3 regions of the Paenibacillus sp. FSL K6-2393 genome follow, and region 3 is predicted to be linked to each of the others. Evidence: riboswitches for the same ligand, from Rfam matches in the RefSeq annotation. Region 3 holds a riboswitch; each other region holds the start of a gene.

What was found. A riboswitch is a leader RNA that binds a small molecule or an ion and turns the genes downstream of it on or off. The one in region 3 is predicted to bind S-adenosylmethionine.
Region 1: another riboswitch for S-adenosylmethionine. It lies ahead of MHI14_RS05250 (methionine ABC transporter ATP-binding protein); the one in region 3 lies ahead of mmuP (S-methylmethionine permease).
Region 2: another riboswitch for S-adenosylmethionine. It lies ahead of metA (homoserine O-acetyltransferase MetA); the one in region 3 lies ahead of mmuP (S-methylmethionine permease).

The regions. Positions count from the first base shown of each region.
Region 1 covers NZ_JBBOCU010000001.1:1,207,384-1,211,674, reverse strand. The annotation lists gene MHI14_RS05260 (MetQ/NlpA family ABC transporter substrate-binding protein) at 1-560, opposite strand, end outside; gene MHI14_RS05255 (methionine ABC transporter permease) at 638-1,297, opposite strand; gene MHI14_RS05250 (methionine ABC transporter ATP-binding protein) at 1,298-2,332, opposite strand; SAM riboswitch class I at 2,458-2,598, opposite strand; gene MHI14_RS05245 (Cthe_2314 family HEPN domain-containing protein) at 2,728-3,444, opposite strand; gene MHI14_RS05240 (COX15/CtaA family protein) at 3,640-4,291, opposite strand, start outside.
Region 2 covers NZ_JBBOCU010000001.1:5,012,773-5,017,063, reverse strand. The annotation lists gene MHI14_RS22075 (HRDC domain-containing protein) at 1-543, shown strand, start outside; gene corA (magnesium/cobalt transporter CorA) at 614-1,549, opposite strand; SAM riboswitch class I at 2,001-2,124, shown strand; gene metA (homoserine O-acetyltransferase MetA) at 2,361-3,278, shown strand; gene MHI14_RS22060 (PLP-dependent transferase) at 3,303-4,291, shown strand, end outside.
Region 3 covers NZ_JBBOCU010000001.1:933,087-937,377, reverse strand. The annotation lists gene mmuM (homocysteine S-methyltransferase) at 1-272, opposite strand, end outside; gene mmuP (S-methylmethionine permease) at 250-1,662, opposite strand; SAM riboswitch class I at 1,755-1,856, opposite strand; gene MHI14_RS03920 (Ger(x)C family spore germination protein) at 1,927-3,129, opposite strand; gene MHI14_RS03915 (spore germination protein) at 3,126-4,226, opposite strand; gene MHI14_RS03910 (spore germination protein) at 4,266-4,291, opposite strand, start outside.

The DNA.
Region 1 (4,291 bases), 270 kb from region 3:
ATATCGAGATTTTTCGGATTTGCTGTGATATCTTGAATCGTAGAAGTAATATTTGTGTTGTCTTTCAGCGTAATGATACCTTCCTTCGCGAGCAACAACAGAGCACGTCCACCATTGGATGGGTCATTTGGAATTGCTACTTTTGCGCCGTCAGCCAATTCATCCAAAGACTTAATCTTTTTGGAGTATCCACCAAAAGGTTCAACATGAACAGGTGTTACAGAAACGAGGTTGAATCCACGTTCTTTATTCTCTGTGTCCAGATAAGGTTGGTGCTGGAAGAAGTTTGCATCCAATTTTTTATCAGCAAGTTGCTGGTTGGGTTGTACATAGTCATTAAACGTAACAACTTGCAAACGAATACCTTGTGCTTCCAGTTCAGGCTTGATGCTTTCCAGAATCTCTGCATGTGGTGTAGGTGAAGCTCCAACTTTCAATTCAACCGTGCGCGGTGCACCTGCTGAATTGTCTGCGCCGCTATCGGCGTCCTTGTTGTTTCCGCAAGCTGCGAGAACCGCAATTAACATAAGGCTAAGTAGAGCAAAAGACCATTTTTTCATGTGTAAAACCCCTTCTCTAATCATTTTTTTTCATGTGGCGTCCGCATAAAATGCATATCCATCAAGTTATCTATGTGTTATTTCCTGGTGAAAAATGTAACCAAGCGATCCCCAGCCATCTGGAGAATTTGCACAAGAATGATCATCGACACTACAGATATAATCATGATTTCATTTTGATAACGGAAGTATCCATAGTTAATTGCCAGTGTTCCAAGACCTCCACCACCAACCATGCCCGCCATCGCCGTATAAGAGACAAGCGTAACGATCGTGATTGTTATACCAGCAAGCAGACCAGGCAGTGCCTCAGGCAGTAACACCCGTCTTACAATCTGTCCGGTTGATGCACCCATCGACTGCGCCGCTTCAATGACACCCCGATCAACTTCTCGCAACGTCGTCTCCACCAAGCGAGCAAAGTAAGGAGCTGCTGAAATAACTAAAGGTGGTATAACACCTAACACTCCTGTAGCTGTACCGACGAGTATACGAGTGAATGGAATAAGAGCAACAATCAATATGATAAATGGGACTGAGCGCAAAATATTAACAATCAGAGATAGTATCGTGTACACTGCCCGTGACTTGATCGAAGCAGATCTAGCCGTCATGAACAGCAGAACTCCGAGCGGTAAACCTAAGATAACGGTAAACAAGCCTGATACACCCAAAATTTGCAGTGTCTCAATGGAGGCTTTACCAACCTCTTCCCAGCGAACTGTTGAAAAATCCATCTAACGAAGCACCTCCACATCAAGTCCCTCTGCGGTCAATTCTGATATCGTCCGATCAATCGCAATTGAATCACCCTCGAACCGAACGGTCAGCTGTCCATAAGGCACCTGTTTAATCGTAGAGATTGTACCCTGCAGGATGGCAAAATCCACATCCGTCTTACGTACCGTCCTGGACAAAATCGCTTCATACGTTTTGTTACCCAGAAAAGATATCTTCACAAGTTTGGAAGCAACACCTGCCTGCAATTCAATGCTTGCATTCGCCAGAGCCGTCTCCTCTAGGGCAAGTCCAGCTTCATGGTCACGCATCATGAAGTCCCGCGTAATCGCGTGCTGCGGCTTCAGGAACACTTCTGTTACAGGTCCTTGTTCCACAATACCACCTTGATGAATGACAGCCACTTTGTCACAGATGTTCTGAATGACATGCATCTCATGTGTGATCAGCACAATTGTAAGGTTGTACTTTTCATTAATGTCGAGCAGTAACTTCAGGATTGAATTTGTCGTCTGCGGATCAAGTGCCGAAGTAGCCTCATCACAGAGAAGTACATTTGGGTCACTTGCAAGTGCTCTCGCAATCCCGACACGTTGTTTCTGTCCACCCGATAATTGAGCCGGATATTTGCTGCTATGGTGTTCCAGACCAACCAGTGCGAGCATTTCCTTCACTTTGCGATCAATGGCATCTTTGGGTGTATTCACAAGTTTTAGTGGAAAAGCTACATTGTCATATACCGTTGCCGAGGATAACAAATTAAAGTGTTGGAAAATCATCCCGATCTTGCGTCTCTGTTGCTGCAATTCGGTTTTGCTCAGTTCAGTCAGGTTGATCCCGTCAACCCATACTTCACCCTCCGTAGGGCGCTCCAGCAAATTAATACAGCGAATCAATGTACTTTTGCCCGCTCCAGAATGGCCAATCACTCCGTAGATTTCGCCCTTTTGGATGCTCAAATTCAGCTCGGATAACGCTGTTGTAGATTTTGCCCCTTTGCCGTATGTTTTCGTTAAACCTTTTAATTCAATCAATCGCACTTGCCCCTTTCCAACCACCTACATGTATCTTTACCCGATCTAAAGGAAAACTCCCCTTAAAGTACAAAAAAGAGCCCTTTGCAGATACAAAGAGGGCTCTTCACGTGAAAGAATATACCTTCTCATCTGCCAAAATCGTGTCTTGCACCATTTTGTAGGAATTAGCACCTAACATCTATAACGAATGATACAAGATCATGTCGTTACAAATCGGTTGCCGGGCTTCATCGGGCCTGTCCCTCCGCCGCTCTCGATAAGAAATATGTTGTTGTAGGATTTTATAAGTTCATGTAGTTTATGCTTTATAATGTGAACGTAACTTCCGAAATATCAGTTCTATCCGTGTAACATTCGATTGAAACTCAGTATATTCCAAGTATTCCGATTTGTCAAAGGGAATTATTTCTTTTCCATATATTATTGATATAACTATAAGAGGCTGTTAACGTTTCACAGACCATATCGACGCCTTGACGCATTTCCTGCACATGCTGATTCAGATCCTCCAACTTCACTTTACCTTGTAATGTCTGGTGTAACTGCCACAGGTCATCGTGCATTTCGGAGTTCATGTAGTGAATTTCCATATTACGACGTTTGCGCAGCTTGCTCATCGGCTCACGATAAGAGTCCTTGATCTGAATCAATCGCAACGCAAGATCATGATGCTCCCTCACATAATCGAACTGCCTCAACACAGTAAAATATGAAAAATGCGCTTTGGTATTTGACGTATTCAGTTGGAATATTTCATTTAAGACGGTGCCGACTTTATCCAGAATGGCAAAGCAGCGGATAAAGCCATCTTTGTAGAAATACACATACCGAGCATACTCGGCTTTTTCAGTCGGCGTCATATCATCCGTTGAACCTGCAACGACCTTTTTGCGAAAATGAGCAGCAGCGAAACAGCTTTGCTCCAGTTCATCCAGTGAGGAGATGAGTCCCTGAGTCCACACATACAGCTTCCGATAGTCATGCGTGGGATCATGGTCCACATGCATTTGTCGTTGAAATAGCTCAAGCGTATGCGCCATTGCGTCCATCGCTGCCTTCAATTTACCTTCGTTTATACGTGGCTTTTCCCCCAACAACGTTCGCAGCATATCTAACCTCCTCTTTTCCAAATCAACAAGAATTCATCACCTTAACACATCATCCAATCCGTGTAATTGCTGCTTGCCATAGGTTGCCCTGATCCCCCTGACATCAAACAAAGTCCACCTGTCCAATGATGTACATCACTGGATGGTGGACTTTCATATTTAGCCCAAGTACCTTTGAAAAAGTGAATCTATATCTTAGAAACGATTAACCGGGCGATACAGCTTGTACACCAGGAAACTCATATACGTTAAGACTCCGAACAATATGGCGATATCCAGCATATGAGCAAGAGCTACGAACATGTATACTTCCGGACGGTTCATTGTCACCATCATGAAAATACCAATGACTACTTGCATCAGAATAAGAACAACGGATACCACACCCAGAGTACGCATTTCCTTATTGTCCGGATGATTACGGTAAGCGAAGTGACCCAGGATTGCAATAACAATCACGAGCGACGCAGCTGCTGCACGGTGAGCAAAAGCAACCGCTACCCCACCCGAAAGCTCAGGAATAATCTGCCCGTTACAGAGCGGAAATCCGGAACATCCGCCGGCAGAATCCGTGTGACTCACAAATGCACCCGTGTATACCACGAGATATGTGTAAATGGTGGAGAACCAGACCAGATTCCTGAATTTTTTACTAACCCGAGGGTATTTATTCAGTCGCTCCAATCCGCCATCTTTTGCCTCTTGCCTGATGCCCAGCGCCATCATTAGAGAACTGGCAAAAGCAATCAGTGCAAAGCCAAAATGCAGTGCCATGACTGCTGAAGATTGGGAGAAGACAACGGCAAAAGCCCCCATGATTCCCTGGACGATAACAAATACCAGAGTT
Region 2 (4,291 bases), 4.1 Mb from region 3:
CTGCCGGGCGTAGGAGAGAGCAAAGCAACTGAGTATGGTACGGAATGGATGGAGATTACAAACGGGTTGGAGCGTTCAACGACATTCCCGCTGGACTGGGTATACACGGCGCTGAAGGAAAAAGAGTATGAGAGTTGGTTATACAGGCAGAGAGAGCAAAAGTACAAGCAGGAACTTGATAAGTTCACCACGCGTAAGCAGGTGCTTGAAGGCATGAAGGAAGGGTATACGTTAGAGGAGATTGTTAATCGATCCGGATTATCCCGACGCGAGTTGGTTGAGCTGTTAGAGGCACTGGATCACGAAGGTTATGACACCGATTGTCTTCTTGATGTGGAGCTGGCAGTGATGCCAGAGAACGAACAAGAGGCCGTATGGAGTGCGTATGAGGAGCTGGGAGATACGTTCCTGAAGCCAGTATTACATAAGGTGTATGGAGGAGAGAAACCCGATGGAGGAAGTCTGGAGCAGGTCTATGAAAGACTGCGCATGATTCGAATCCGTTTTCGTCGGCACGCAGAGACAGAGAAGAATGTTGGTTAATGATCAGAAATGAAAAAAGACGAGGCGTTTCTCCCGGAGGAGCGCTTCGTCTTTGTTATTTCATACGAGTTCATACCCAGTCTTTCTTGCGGAAAATGAAGAACATGCTCAGGCCCAGTGTAACCATCAGACCAATCACAACAAAATAGCTGTATTTCCAGTTAAGCTCTGGCATATTCGTAAAGTTCATGCCGTATATACCGGTAATGACCGTCAGCGGCATGAAGACCGTGGTAATGGCGGTAAATACACGCATGATCTCATTCGCCCGGTTCGCAATACTGGATTGGTAGGCTTCTCGCAAGTTGCCCATCAGGTCGCGATAAGTCTCAAAGGTTTCAGATATTTTTACAGCATTCTCATAGATGTCACTGAAATACTTTTGCAGTTGATCATCAATGAGACGCAGATCTTTTTTGTTCAGGGTGTTAATGACCTCTTTCTGAGGTCCGAGCACTTTCTTGAGCCACAGAATCTCACTGCGTAGCCCGATAATTTCATTCAGATGTGACTTTTTGGTGTGCATCAGAATGTCTTCCTCAAGCTTCTCAATCCGTGCTTCAATTCGGTCACCTACGGTGAAATAATTATCAACAATCAAGTCAACCAGCAAATACAGCAGGCGATCCGGTGTACTGATTTCCTGTTCCCACAGGATTGGTTTCAGTGTGCGCAATTCGCTGACCTTTTGCTTCGTAACACTAATAATGAAATGTCTGCCGAGGAATAAGTTCACCGCACGTAGAAATATCTCTTCATCATCGAAACGGATACTATTAATCACAATAAAATAATGGTTCTCATAAATTTCAATCTTCGGACGTTGTTCTTCGTCACTGAGACAGTCTTCCACAGCCAGATCATGCATCAAGAACAGCGGCTGAAGTACCGCCAAATCGTCTACGTCTGCATCAATCCAGTAAAATCCTTCCGCTGGTGGAGTCAGCGCCTGCTGAATGTCGTCCACCGGAATAAATACACCGTTGTTTACCAACCGGATTTTCATCGTTAATCTACTCCTTCTGCACCCGCCAACTTGGCGGATATTATCATTATGGGCGCAAAAAGAACAAATCAGCCGGTCGGCAGCGGAGCCTGGAGATCAGGGCTGCGTTCATTATATAATCAAACGGAAGTCACGTCCCGCTGCCGGCATGCTGATGTCAATTCTCTATGCAGTTTGTCGGAATTCGGCTGCCAGTCAGGCCTCGGGTCGCCATCCATTTAATATGTCACCTCTCACATAAGGGTTTATAACACCTTGTTTAGTATACCGCTGGTACAAGGTGCTTTCAAGCGCAAAAATGTGTCTATTTCGCGCCCTGAGGCAGTGTATGACAACGGATGATGAACGGTTCCGATCTGGGAAGCAGACATCGAACTGCATCTTGACGTGAGGGCATTAATGTAATAAAGTAGACGGTGAACCATATTTAATTACAATCTAATACAGCGAAATCTTATCAAGAGTAGGTGGAGGGACTGGCCCGATGAAACCCGGCAACCGGCGGTATACCGCACGGTGCTAATTCTTGCAGCGACTAAGTGTCAAGTGGCACTGTTGTAACTGAGAGATGAGAGAGGCGCATATCTTTTTTACATATGACCTTTCTCGAAATCCGAGGAAGGTCTTTGTTATATGCCCCGACTTCTCAGCAGTGATTTTCGCTAAGGAACTTGAGGTTGTTTGTAACGTTGGATGAAAGAGTAATTCAATGTTTTTACAAGCTCAAGGCAGTCTATACCTGTATTGATGTGAAGACATCAAGCCAGGGGTGGCTGCATCTATCTATGCAAAAGGAGGAGTTAGACTTACTATGCCAATCAAAATACCCGATACTCTACCAGCAAAAGAAGTACTTGAAGGAGAGAATATCTTCGTCATGGATGAAACTTCTGCATATCAGCAGGATATTCGTCCACTCCGTATCGCTATATTAAACCTGATGCCCACAAAGGAAACGACCGAAACACAATTGCTTCGTCTGGTGGGAAACACGCCTATTCAGGTAGATGTTGTTCTCGTACATCCCAAATCCCATACGTCGAAGAATACGTCTCAGGAGTATTTGGATCTGTTCTATAAAACCTTTGATGAGATTGAGAACCGCCGTTTCGATGGAATGATTATTACGGGTGCTCCGGTGGAACAGATGGATTTCGAAGACGTGAACTATTGGAATGAAATCCAAGAGATCTTTGAATGGACCAAAACCAATGTGACTTCAACCCTCCACATATGTTGGGCTTCCCAGGCAGGTTTATACCATCATTTTGACGTACCCAAGGTTGCACTGGATGAAAAGTGTTTTGGCGTTTTCCCGCATACCATCAATAAACCACATGTTCCGTTGTTGCGTGGATTCGATGAAGTATTCAACGTTCCACATTCCCGTCATACGGAAGTGAGACGCGAAGATATTGAAAAGAATGAGAATTTAGAGATTTTGGCTGAATCCGAGGAAGCGGGGATCTTCCTGGTTGCTACCAAAGACGGCAAACAGATTTTTGCCACAGGACATGCCGAGTATGACCCGTTCTCATTAAAGTGGGAGTATGACCGGGATGCAGCCAAAGGGTTGGATATCGCATTGCCTAGACATTATTATCCGAATGATGATCCTTCCCGTGTGCCACCGGCTACTTGGCGCGCTCATGCCAACTTATTATTCTCTAACTGGCTCAATTACTATGTGTATCAAGAAACACCTTACGATATTGGCCCGCAAATCTAATCGAGATTACAGGAGGATGCAGCAATGGAAGACAACAACAAGTTGAAAATCGAAAGCCGCTTAGCACAAATTGGGTCCATCAATGAACCGGTAACAGGCGCCATTAACTTTCCGATCTATCAATCCACTGCGTTTCGCCACCCGAAGCTTGGACAAAGCACGGGGTTTGATTATATTCGTACGACTAATCCAACCCGTAAAGTATTGGAAGAAGCGGCCGCAGCGCTGGAGTCTGGTGATGCAGGGTTTGCCTGTAGCTCGGGAATGGCCGCGCTGCAAACGATTTTTGCCATGTTTGGTCAAGGGGATCATCTGATTGTATCGCTGGATCTGTATGGTGGAACCTATCGTCTGCTGGAACGTATTCTGTCCCGTTTCGGCGTAACGGCAAGTTATGTGGACACGAATGACCTTGCAGCACTGGAGAAGGTTCGTCAGCCGAATACAAAAGCTGTATTTATTGAGACACCAACCAATCCACTGATGATGATCACCGATGTGGAAGCCGTTGCTTCCTGGGCGAAAAGTTACAACCTGTTGACTATTGTTGACAACACGTTGCTGACTCCATTTTTCCAACGTCCGATTGAACTGGGTGCCGATATCATCATTCATAGCGCTACCAAATATCTGGGCGGACACAATGATGTGTTGGCCGGACTAATTATTACCAAAGGTGAAGCGTTATCTGCAGAGATGGCGTTCCTGCATAATTCCATTGGAGCGGTATTGTCTCCAAGTGACTCCTACCAGTTGATGAAAGGTATGAAAACGCTGGCTCTTCGCATGGAGCGTCATGAGCACAATGCACTTACTATTGCTAAATACTTGCTTGAGCACCCAGCGGTGGTTGAAGTATATCATCCAGGTCTATCCGATCATCCGGGGTATGAGATACAGAACAAACAATCCACGGGTAACACAGGTATCTTCTCTTTCAAAGTGAAGGATGCACGTTATGTTGAACCATTGCTGCGTCATATCAAACTCATTGCTTTTGCCGAAAGTCTCGG
Region 3 (4,291 bases):
GCTGCCTGTTCATCAATCCCTCTCTTGCGGAAACCATCCACCGTCGCCTGATAACTGGATGTAATCGCACAGTCGGCTCCTGCTCGAAAATAATCTGCATGGACCTGAACAATAACATCCGGATTCTCAAGCAACACACGAGCAGACCATAGTGGATCATCGAGATCACATCCATGCTGTTCAAGTTCCGTTGCCAGCGCTCCATCCAGAATCATGACCGGATGTTCACGCAGGATCTGTTCTATGGGGTTAGTCTGTTGTGCTTGCGTCATGTACTTGTCCTCTTTTCTTATTCACACGTTCTGTCAGATAATAAGCAGCGTAACATACTGCGATAAACGGAACCCCACAATACAGCGCAATTCGCTGTGTCGGGTCAAAGGCAATACCTATGCATGAAGCTAGGCATAATATAAATGAAACAATTGGTACCACCGGATACAGTGGTGTGCGGTAGACCAGATCTTTGACCGCATGTCCTTCCCGGATATATTGTCTGCGGAACATGTATTGGGAGGCACTGATGCTCATCCATACCGCAACGACAGCCAGACCTGAGATGGAGACCAGAGTAATATACACGGTACCTGGTGCAATGATGCTGGACAGCAAAGCTAGTGCACCACCCACCATACTGATCAGAAGTGCATTCAGCGGTACCCCGCGTTTGGTCAGTTTGGCAAACCACGGAGAGATTGTTTTTTTATCAGCCAGAGACCAGAGCATCCGTGAAGATGCATATAGGCCCGAATTGGCAGCAGAGAGAATCGCCGTTAGAATAACAAAGTTCATAATGTCTGCTGCATAGGGTACTCCCACCCGCTCCATTACCGCTACAAACGGACTTTCCAGTACACTGGCATCCGACATGGGCAGCAAGGCCGACAAGATAACAATCGTTCCGATGAAGAAAATAACCAAACGCCACAGCGTTGTATGAATAGCCTTTGGTATCGTCTTTTCCGGATTCTCCGTCTCACCGGCGGCAATGCCGATTAACTCGGTGCCTGAGAAGGCAAAGTTTACAGCAAGCATAGTCATCAATATCGCTGTAGCCCCATGAGGGAACCACCCGGATGCAGTAATATTTGATAGAAATGGAGCCGGTTCAGAATCCGCCATGGGAATGATACCAAACATGGCTGCGCCACCGATAATAATGAAGATTACGATAGTCACTACTTTTACAGATGAGAACCAGAACTCGGATTCCGCAAATAATTTCACTGTTAAAGCGTTGAACAGAAAGATCATCAGTGCAAAGAGCGCACTCCATATCCATACGTTGACCGATGGGAACCAGCGCTGCATCAGCAATCCGGCGGCTGTGAATTCGGAGCCAAGCGCAACAGTCCAGGTTAACCAGTATAACCAAGCCACCGTGTAGCCTGTTGCCGGTCCGATATATTTGGCTGCATAACTATGAAATGCTCCCGTCTCTGGCATATGAACAGACAGTTCACCAAGACAGAGCATCACCAGATATACAACAATGGCTCCGATCAGATAGGACAGAATGGTTCCCAGTGGTCCCGCTTGCTGAATGGTGTACCCTGAGCTGAGGAATAATCCCGTTCCAATGACTCCTCCTAGAGAGAGCATGACCACATGCCGTGCCTGCATTTTCCGCTGAAAATGCCCTTTGTCGTTGTTGTTCTCCATACCTGCTGCTCCCCTACTTCTTCATCCAGAAAAAACAAAAAAGACCCACTCTGCCTAAAGAGTGCGCCGTTACTGACAAATAAAAACAAACGCTCCTATCTATCAGGCTTTCACCCGCTGGAATTAGCACAGTATCCTTCAGATCTGTTGCTGAGGTTTCTAAGGGCCAGTCCCTCCACCTCTCTGGATAAGAAAATGATTTTTTATAAATATAGCGATCTATCATGAATGTGTCAACATTTAAATAATAAATGGCACACCTCGCTATTCGGTGGAAGACCCCGGATTGGTGATGGTGGTCTTTACCTCATACGTGATCGGCACGGTGCTAAAAATTTTATCCCAATCGTCTTTGACTTTTTTCCATGTTTTGGGTTCTTTGATACGCAAGCTATCCCGAAAATCCGCAACATCTACTTTATAGGTATGCTGAAGTTTGTATAACACCTGTCGAATCTGTTGTTCGGCCAGTTCAGCAAATTCTTTTTCCAATTCTCTGAGATAAGCACCTTTTTCCTCTTCCTCGGGAGCACGCCAATCCTCCATCAACCAACCTTCGGATTCAGTCTTCACATGGAATGAAATATCATCGCCAACCACTTTTGGAATTATTTTTGTTTTTTTCTTTTTCATTTCATATACCACGGTGAATCCCGCTTTATTGTATGTCTTCAAGATGCCTCCTTTTTCTTTAGGTCTGATCCACGATAGCCCTTCTAGATCCGTTTGGCTGAGTTCCCCGATGAATTTGGTCGTTTTCCCATCAAAGATACTGGCACCGGAGAATTTGTCCTCTCCATTGGAGTTCAGTACATTTTGGAGCAAGAAGCTGGAACCAGATTGCATTTGTGCATCTAATTTGGAGAGTAGAACGGGGTCCAGGATTTTATTGGACAAGTACGAATTACCGGTAATGCCTGTCAGATAAAATGCTGGAATCCGGGAAGGATCATCTGAAGTCAGTACATCAACAGCGCGATGATGGCTAATCAACACCAGACAGTTAGGGCGAATATCGTTATCCCGAAGTACAAAATCCAGCAGCTGATCCAGACCATACTTTTTGGCAATATCCTTGGACACAACGATGACCTTCAGATGATGTCCGATGAGCGGGTGATCTCGCCTCAGTGCAAACTGACGAAAGATTTGCAGCAAGGAATCTCCGGTAAGCTGTTCATTGGAATAGGACGTTTTACCAGAAGAAGGCGAACCGGATTGTTGGCTCTTTTGACTGCTGGAATTACCGGGAGCAATCTGTACCGTGGCCGTCAAATTGTTCTGCTTGGAATACGCTCCTCCCTGATTAGCGATGTCTTTCTCAAATTCCGTCTCTTTGCCGATATCGATCCCAAGACCGACGTAGACACTTAGATCCTCTATCTCCCGACTGCTCCAACATCCGGATATCGTTAAGAGAATGCATAATACAGTGGCTAAGCGTAACAACATACGGAATGTAATCATGCATGCTTGCCTCCTTTTTTGCGAATCAGACTTAACAACAGTAGTACCAGAGGTAAAATGCCAAACAAAAATACGGACACATTGCCCAGCATATCTCCTAGTTTGAAGGTATCATCCACGGTTTTGGGCATCATTGCTGTCAGATAAATGAACGGAAGCAGGCCGTACATGATGCCTTTGATTTTTTTGGAACGAAACAAGTCACGAATACCCACCGAAGCGCAGTAATGTGTAATAGCTGTAGTCGAAAAGATTTGCATAATCCAGATGACCAGCAATAAGGATTCAAAACGCTCGAATATCAGACCCTGAATTTCGAAGCTCCTTACCAAATCCAACGTTGGCCAGGTTCGAGTTTTGATGCCATCGAGCGATAAACTGCCTATAACCATCACGACCGTGATCAAGTAGATAATAGTGGATATGAGTATCCCCCAGGTCATCGCTTTATTGCTCTTTTTCGGATTTTTCATATAGGCAGTCATGATTAACATCACCTCATAGCCTGTATAAGATAATAGTGAAGGCTTCAACCCATGGAAAACGGGCATAAGCCCATCACCGAGCACGGGTCTCAAATTGCCTATCTCGAATAGCTGATTACTAAGCAAAATTTCAATCACAAATATAATAATCGTAATCGGAAGGATGATCTCAAACACGCGTACGATAACGCCAAGCCCGCCTGAGATCATATATACACCGATCCACATGAAGACCATCACAATTGCCCAGGTGGGGGTGCGTTCGAGTAGATACATCCCGGTTACTTCAGCCATAACTCTGATTTCGAATGCGGCAATCACTATGAAATACATAATCATAGACAATCCCAGTATGTAAGCAATCCAGCTGCCCGTAATCTCACGAGTGAACTGGAAGACGGTTTTCTCCGGAAATCTGCGACACAGTGTAACCAGAATTATTCCGACACCTATGATAATGAATCCAGATAGGATAATGGAAATCCAGACATCCGGTGTTCCGACAGCTTTGCTAGTCGTTCGAGGCAACGTCAATATCCCGGCACCAAGCATGTAATTGACAATAATTACAACGGCCTGTGTCGTGGTTAGCTTTCCTTGGGAGCCATTCACTTTAGTTCACCTCCAGACCTTCAGTAGATGGAATTCCATTTATTTTTTCCGATCATCATCTATCG